Regions from separate parts of the Paenibacillus sp. FSL H8-0122 genome, predicted to be linked through region 1. Evidence: a T-box and tRNA genes for the amino acid it is inferred to sense, from the RefSeq annotation. Region 1 holds a T-box; the other holds one or more tRNA genes.
What was found. The T-box of region 1 lies ahead of NSS64_RS12015 (alanine--tRNA ligase). A T-box ahead of a tRNA ligase gene usually reads a tRNA of that ligase, here a tRNA-Ala.
Positions count from the first base shown of each region.

Region 2: it has a tRNA-Ala gene. The T-box ahead of NSS64_RS12015 (alanine--tRNA ligase) is inferred to sense a tRNA for this amino acid. The anticodon was not compared.

Region 1 is NZ_JBBOTB010000001.1:2,727,735-2,732,165, reverse strand. It holds gene NSS64_RS12025 (tripartite tricarboxylate transporter permease) at 1-169, shown strand, start outside; gene NSS64_RS12020 (M4 family metallopeptidase) at 292-1,896, opposite strand; T-box leader at 2,247-2,490, shown strand; gene NSS64_RS12015 (alanine--tRNA ligase) at 2,564-4,429, shown strand.
Region 2 is NZ_JBBOTB010000001.1:7,454,261-7,458,691, reverse strand. It holds rRNA gene NSS64_RS32015 (23S ribosomal RNA) at 1-2,147, opposite strand, end outside; tRNA gene NSS64_RS32010 (tRNA-Ala) at 2,409-2,484, opposite strand; rRNA gene NSS64_RS32005 (16S ribosomal RNA) at 2,612-4,172, opposite strand.

The DNA of each region.
Region 1 (4,431 bases):
ATCCATGGCTATGTCTTCAGGCAGCTTTGCGATCTTCTTGCAGCGTCCCATCTCCTTGACGATTATTATTCTTGCCTTGCTGCTGTTTATCTTCTCTCTATTCATCATTCGCCGCACCAAACGTCAGGTGAAGGCAGCGGTTGGCGAGAATCTGGAGCTTGCAGATTAAAGCTGAAGAGATAGGAGGTCTTAATGGATTGATTTCCCCACAAAAAAGCAAGAGAATTGGCTGATGTTGATTTACATCACACAGGCCAATGATCCTCAGGATCATTGGCCTGTAATTCTGTTTTAGTAGACGCCCACCGCATTGTAAGCTTTGGTTACAGCGGTTACTTGAGCCGAGCCTGCTCCAAACAATTCAGTGGCCGATTGAATGATAGCTGTACGTGCAGCAGAGAAGTTGGATGAGGTTGTAAGGTAATATACAAGTGCATTGTAATAGATTTGAACGGCATCCTCACGGCCAATACCTGTGACCGTTACACCGTTAAACGTGCCGCCTTGAGCAGCCAGATAGAAAGCTTTGTTATTGATGCCGCTGTTCGTATGCACGCCGCCTTCGTCAGCGGTGCCGGTGTAACGGTCGCTGTATTTGTCAGGCTGGCCGTACAATGGCGGATTAGCCAGTGAGCGCAGTGCGTCCCCCGCAATGCCCGGAGTATATATTTTATCACCGATCAGCCAGTTCGCACCTTCAATTGAATTGCCGATGATGTCGGAGAAGGACTCATTAAGTGCCCCTGGTTCCCCGTAGTACTCAAGATTGGAGGTCTTCTCAGTCACACCATGCGTCAGCTCGTGGCCTACCACGTCCAAATCACCGGACAGCAGTGTAAAGGTAGATCCATCCCCATCACCGAAAACAATCTGTGCACCATTCCAAAATGCGTTGTTATAGGAAGTATAGTAATGAACGGTTGAACGGATCTGCAGTCCGTTGTTGTCCAGGCTGTTGCGGCCGAAATGCTGGAGATAATAATCATAGGTTCTCTCAGCATAGGTGTGGGCATCAACCGCTGCTTTGTCTGTCCAGACATTGTTAGTGCTGGTTAAGAGCGTCCCCGGAAGTGAGGTCTTGTTCTTGGCGGTATAGGTCACAATGCCCTTGCCGCGGGTGCTGTCATAGAGCTGGTAGGTTGAGCCTGAGAGGCGTGTCTCGAACGTCTTGGTATCTCCAAAAACTCCAGTGCCCGTACCCGTCAGATTCTCCAAGATATTATATTTGAACAGTACGCTGCCATTCTCCGCAGAAATGAAGTACCGTATCCGCAAAGGCTCGGGTTCCAGCACGTTCACTTCCGTTTTATAGGCTAATTTAGGTTCTCCGTCAACGATAAAATAATACAAATCCGCTGCAGGAGTAACCTGGGGCTCACCTAGCGGTCCATGCTCCATCCTGGCATCCTGGCTGGCTGCCAGGATGGCCTCTGCTCCGGATATGGTTTGGAGTTGAATCAGCGGCTGCGGAATGGTCTGGTACACATCTTCAACTACACTTCCCAGCAGGGAGGTAACATTGCCGTCTTTGTCGATATGCAGGGTCTGATCGGCTCCATATACCGGTATTCCCGAGATATACTGGCTTAACCGGTAATGCTGGCTGCCGGTCTTGCTGCTTATGGTTTGCTCTGTAATTTTAAATTTTGCCCGAATATCCTCCTTAGCCGAAAGATGCAGGTTCCCTTTAACACTTTCAAGATATCCCCATACTTTGTCCTCAAAAGCGGAGCCTGCTGGAGCTTTCCAGGCTTGGCCCGTAATCGAAATGGGGGAAGAGCCTGAGAAGAGCTCGGCAGGCTGATTACGCTCGTTGTTTTCAGCGGCAGCGCCCACCGAAGCAAAGGACCCAAGTGCTACAACACCTGCAAGAAGTGAAGCTACAGTCTTTTTCATAATTAATACTCCTCCGATCAAATTGGTAGGTTTTAAATCAAGCCTGTGTACTTACTCAAGCTGCGATCTGGGGTGCAAGGACTAAGGCGGCGAACAACCTTAATGTACGGAGGGAGAGTGTGGAGAGGGCAAGACCCCTTTCGTGAAATTTACAACTACATCATTATTCACAGATCCCAAAATGGATATAAATTATAAAAATGTAATTATAGTGTTTTCAGTATATTTAGGTTTTTGAATATCAACTATGATCAGAATCACAATTAATGCAATAAAATTAGTAGGCAATAATTGTGCAACATAAATTGACGAAGAAAGTTAATTGTGCTAGCATTGCTGTAACTTAAAACAAAAAGGCTATGATGAGAAATAGTAACTATTAAGGATCTCACAGAGAGAAGATGGTTGGTGCGAATCTTCATTGATCTAATAGTGAAGCAGTCTCGGAGCTGTGAACCGAACAGAGCAATCTTAGTAGGCTTCAACGGAGTTCCACCGTTATTCAGGAAACAGTATCGGAGAAATCCCGTACTGATAGAGCGCAGAGCAATCTGAAGTTAGGTGGTAACACGGACATAATCGTTCGCCCTAAGTTGACAAGAAACATGTCAGCTTAGGGCTTTTTTGTTTTATTAAGCATAAATAATATTTGATGGAGGGATTGAGCATGGTGAGAATGACACCAGATGGATTAAGACGATCATATATTGATTTTATGAAAGGAATAGGGGCCAGCCAAGTGCCCTCAGCAAGCTTGTTACCGGAGAATGATCCCTCGACGTTGTTTACAGGAAGCGGCATGCAGCCGATGGTTCCCTATTTATTGGGGGAAAAACATCCGATCGGCAATGAGATTGCTAATATTCAGAAGTGCTTGAGGACAGTGGATATTGAGGAAGTGGGAGATACGTCGCATCTGACATTTTTCGAAATGATAGGCCGGTGGGAGTTCAAAGCAAATGAGCATAACTATAAGCAAACACAAATCGATGCCATTTGGAATTGGCATATTATCGAATTAGGAATGGATCCGGGCAGGCTGTATATCAGTGCTTTCGCAGGAAGTGACGAATTGAATATACCGAAAGATACGGAAGCCATTGGGCTCTGGTCAGCAAAATTCAAATCCGTTGGGATAGATCCCATCATTGAAGAGGATCCCTGGCAATATGGGGCATCTAGAGGCGGGAAAATATTCTTATACGATGAAAAAGAAAACTGGTGGAGCCGGGCCGGAAGTCCACTCCATATGCCTGTTGGTGAACCTGGTGGACCTGATAGCGAAATGTTCTATGATCTTGAACCGGGCGTTGATCCACTGGATCATCCTGCTTCTGAAAGCGACAGATTCCTGGAAATTGGGAATAACGTATTTATGTGTTACACCAAAGAAGACACAGGATTCGTAAAAATGCAAAATCCCAATCTGGATTATGGAGGCGGATTAGAAAGGGTTGCAACAGCTCTCAATGGTGATAAGGATATCTATAATACGGCCTTCTTCCTTAATCCCAAGAACAAGTTGATGGAGATAAGCGGTAAATCCTATACTGACGATCTAAAGTCGTTTAGAATCATACTGGATCATGTAAGAGCAGCTACTTTCCTCATTAATGACGGTGCGGAGCCAGCTAATAGTGATGCAGGATATATAACAAGAAGGCTATTAAGAAGGGCGATTCGTGCAGGTAAAAAAATAGGGATACAAGGAAGCTTTGTGGGTCTGTTGTCTGAAGTTTATATCGATGAAGCAAGAGCTTATGAAGATTTGTTCGGCAATAAAAAGAAAGTTATCGAAATCGTAAATAAGGAAGAAAATCTTTTCTATAGAACGTTACAGCAAGGAGAAGTTGAAATCCAAAAACATCTTAAGTATAAGGGTAAAGTTACAGGTGCAGATGCCTTTTATTTTTACGAAACCTATGGGTTTCCCTTGGAGTTGACGGAAGAGTTTCTTATGGAAAGTGGATATAGCATGGAGGACAAGGCGTCTTATATAGAGGCGGCAAAAAAACATGCTGAAAAGAGCAGAACTGCTTCTGCGGGTAAATTTAAAGGTGGCTTAGCTGAACACTCAGCAGAAACAACCGCGCTGCACACGGTATCTCATTTGCTACTTGCGGGGTTAAGGGAAGTTCTAGGGGATCATGTTCACCAGCAAGGAAGTAATATTACTTCCGAACGGTTACGGTTTGACTTCAACCATGATGAGAAACTTACGCCAGAGCAAATAGCTGAGGTGGAGAAGTATGTGAATGATGCTATTTCATCCAAAGCAGTTACCTCTATTTCAGAGCTGCCTAAGCTTCAAGCGAAAGAAAGTAATGTGGAAGGGAACTTTTGGGATAAGTATCCGGATATCGTTAAGGTGTATACCATCCAAGATCACGAAGGGAAAGTATGGAGCCGGGAAGTATGTGGAGGACCTCATGTAGCAGATACAACAAACATAGGGACGTTCAGGATTACAAAAGAACAATCTTCTGCTGCTGGAGTCAGAAGGATTAAAGGAGTCATTGTCAGTAGACAATAACA
Region 2 (4,431 bases), 4.7 Mb from region 1:
AGCGCCCAAGTCGTTACGCCATTCGTGCGGGTCAGAATTTACCTGACAAGGAATTTCGCTACCTTAGGACCGTTATAGTTACGGCCGCCGTTTACTGGGGCTTCGGTTCACAGCTTCGGATTGCTCCTAACCGCTCCCCTTAACCTTCCAGCACCGGGCAGGCGTCAGCCCGTATACTTCGCCTTGCGGCTTCGCACAGACCTGTGTTTTTGCTAAACAGTCGCTTGGGCCTTTTCACTGCGGCCCCCTCGGGCTATTCACCCTACCGAGGCACCCCTTCTCCCGAAGTTACGGGGTCATTTTGCCGAGTTCCTTAACGAGAGTTCTTCCGCGCGCCTTAGAATTCTCTTCTCGCCTACCTGTGTCGGTTTGCGGTACGGGCACCTTCTCCTGACTAGAGGCTTTTCTTGGCAGTGTGAGATCATGACCTTCGCTACTATAATTTTCGCTCCCCATCACAGCCCAGCCTTACGATGTGCGGATTTGCCTACACACCAGCCTCACTGCTTAGACGGACATCCATCAGTCCGCGTCACTACCCTCCTGCGTCACCCCATCGCTCATAGCGGATTACGGTGGTACAGTAATTTCAAACTGTTGTCCTTCGACTACGCCTGTCGGCCTCGCCTTAGGTCCCGACTTACCCTGAGCGGACGAGCCTTCCTCAGGAAACCTTGGGCTTTCGGCGGATCAGATTCTCACTGATCTTTTCGTTACTCATACCGGCATTCTCACTTGTATACTCTCCAGCGCTCCTTACGGTACACCTTCAACGTATATACAACGCTCCCCTACCCCAGGATCGACTTCACTCCAGCTTCGAAGCCTTGTGTTTATCCCCTGAAAGCATTTAGCCTTTCATCCCTGCGGATGATTCACGGCATCAATGTCAATCCGGATAAACACGCCTCAAAGGCGCAGTGAAGTCGATCCTAGCCATAGCTTCGGTGGTGTGTTTAGCCCCGTTACATTTTCGGCGCAGAGTCACTCGACCAGTGAGCTATTACGCACTCTTTCAATGGTGGCTGCTTCTAAGCCAACATCCTGGTTGTCTGTGCAACTCCACATCCTTTCCCACTTAACACACACTTGGGGACCTTAGCTGATGGTCTGGGCTGTTTCCCTTTTGACAATGGATCTTAGCACTCACTGTCTGACTCCCGGCAAGAAGTAAATGGCATTCGGAGTTTGACTGAGCTTGGTAACCCTTGCGGGCCCCGCACCCAATCAGTGCTCTACCTCCACCACTCCATTCACCGAGGCTAGCCCTAAAGCTATTTCGGGGAGAACCAGCTATCTCCGAGTTCGATTGGAATTTCTCCGCTACCCCCACCTCATCCCCGCATTTTTCAACATGCGTGGGTTCGGGCCTCCAGTGCGTGTTACCGCACCTTCACCCTGGACAGGGGTAGATCACACGGTTTCGGGTCTACGTCCACATACTTAATCGCCCTATTCAGACTCGCTTTCGCTGCGGCTCCGGCTTCTCACCTTAACCTTGCATGTTAAACGTAACTCGCCGGTTCATTCTACAAAAGGCACGCCATCACCCATAAAGAGGGCTCTGACTTTTTGTAAGCACACGGTTTCAGGTTCTATTTCACTCCCCTTCCGGGGTGCTTTTCACCTTTCCCTCACGGTACTGTTTCACTATCGGTCGCCAGGTAGTATTTAGCCTTAGCAGATGGTCCTGCTGGATTCATACGGGGTTTCACGTGCCCCGCACTACTCGGGATCCGTCTCGGAGAGAACACAGTTTGGGCTACAGGGCTTTTACCTCTATCGCGGGCCTTTCCAGACCTCTTCACCTACCCTATTCCTTTGTAACTCCATGTGAGACGTCCCACAACCCCAAGAGGCAAGCCCCTTGGTTTAGGCTGTTCCGCGTTCGCTCGCCGCTACTGACGGAATCACTATTGTTTTCTCTTCCTCAGGGTACTTAGATGTTTCAGTTCCCCTGGTCTGCCTCTGCGTATCCTATGTATTCAGATACGAGTAACTGCGAATTACCACAGCTGGGTTTCCCCATTCGGACACCCCCGGATCAAAGCTTGCTTACAGCTCCCCGAGGCAGTTTCGTTGTTCGCCACGTCCTTCGTCGGCTCCTGGCGCCTAGGCATCCTCCGTGTGCTCTTAGTAGCTTAACCTCGATTTTTCCGTCAGGAAAATATCGGACAATGAATTTCTTCAACGCCTGTATTTCCATCCAGATCATCGTTGCATCGCCATTAATTCAAAACTTGTTTACACAAGTTCAGCTTAAAGGAATGTTCTAAAACGCAAATTCGTTTCGGTATCCAGTTTTCAAGGATCAAGTTGCTGTTATTATGAAACAATCACGACTGTGATGTTCGGAATAACAGACAATGTATCGAGTATTTCAGACATAACAAATAGATGAAGTTTGTTGGTGGAGCCAAGCGGGATCGAACCGCTGACCTCCTGCTTGCAAGGCAGGCGCTCTCCCAGCTGAGCTATGGCCCCGCAAATTCCATCAAAACCGAACAAATGGAAACGCTCAAGGCTTTACGAAGTAAAGCCTGCTTCAGGAAGTTAGCTTCCTGAAGACTTTTATTTGAATGTCTTCGTTGCAGAAGACGATTCTCCATAGAAAGGAGGTGATCCAGCCGCACCTTCCGATACGGCTACCTTGTTACGACTTCACCCCAATCATCTACCCCACCTTCGGCGGCTGGCTCCCTTGCGGGTTACCCCACCGACTTCGGGTGTTGTAAACTCTCGTGGTGTGACGGGCGGTGTGTACAAGACCCGGGAACGTATTCACCGCGGCATGCTGATCCGCGATTACTAGCAATTCCGACTTCATGCAGGCGAGTTGCAGCCTGCAATCCGAACTGAGACCGGCTTTGCTGGGATTGGCTCCACCTCGCGGCTTCGCTTCCCGTTGTACCGGCCATTGTAGTACGTGTGTAGCCCAGGTCATAAGGGGCATGATGATTTGACGTCATCCCCACCTTCCTCCGGTTTGTCACCGGCAGTCACTCTAGAGTGCCCAGCTTTACCTGCTGGCAACTAAAGTCAAGGGTTGCGCTCGTTGCGGGACTTAACCCAACATCTCACGACACGAGCTGACGACAACCATGCACCACCTGTCTCAACTTTCCCCGAAGGGCACCTGATGCATCTCTGCTTCGTTAGTTGGATGTCAAGACCTGGTAAGGTTCTTCGCGTTGCTTCGAATTAAACCACATACTCCACTGCTTGTGCGGGTCCCCGTCAATTCCTTTGAGTTTCAGTCTTGCGACCGTACTCCCCAGGCGGAGTGCTTACTGTGTTAACTTCGGCACCAAGGGTATCGAAACCCCTAACACCTAGCACTCATCGTTTACGGCGTGGACTACCAGGGTATCTAATCCTGTTTGCTCCCCACGCTTTCGCGCCTCAGCGTCAGTTACAGCCCAGAAAGTCGCCTTCGCCACTGGTGTTCCTCCACATATCTACGCATTTCACCGCTACACGTGGAATTCCACTTTCCTCTTCTGTACTCAAGTCACCCAGTTTCCAGTGCGACCTCAGGTTGAGCCCAAGGTTTAAACACCAGACTTAAATAACCGCCTGCGCGCGCTTTACGCCCAATAATTCCGGACAACGCTTGCCCCCTACGTATTACCGCGGCTGCTGGCACGTAGTTAGCCGGGGCTTTCTTCTCAGGTACCGTCACTCCGGTAGCAGTTACTCTACCGGACGTTCTTCCCTGGCAACAGAGCTTTACGATCCGAAAACCTTCATCACTCACGCGGCGTTGCTCCGTCAGGCTTGCGCCCATTGCGGAAGATTCCCTACTGCTGCCTCCCGTAGGAGTCTGGGCCGTGTCTCAGTCCCAGTGTGGCCGTTCACCCTCTCAGGTCGGCTACGCATCGTCGCCTTGGTGGGCCGTTACCCCACCAACTAGCTAATGCGCCGCAGGCCCATCCCCAAGCAGCAGATTGCTCCGCCTTTCATTCTCTCCTCAGGAGAAGAAAGAAATTATCCGGTATTAGCTACCGTTTCCGGTAGTTATCCCAGGCTTGAGGGCAGGTTGCCTACGTGTTACTCACCCGTCCGCCGCTAAGTCTGAAAGGAAGCAAGCTTCCTCTCAGACTCCGCTCGACTTGCATGTATTAGGCACGCCGCCAGCGTTCGTCCTGAGCCAGGATCAAACTCTCCAATTAGGTTTTTCCGAAGGAAATAACCCTCCGAAAACTATCGAAAAGAGCGATTGCTCATTTTGAAACTGACGATTCATAAATGAATCTTGTAAAAATTAAAGCGTTCCATTTGTTCAGTTTTCAAAGAACTTGCTCCCGGCATTTCAACCTTACGTCTCTTGCACAGGAATTAGATCATATCATTTTATTACGTTTGTTGTCAACTTATTTTTCTTCCGCCGCTCAATTCAGCGTCGATGTCTCATAAGCACAAGAGATAATA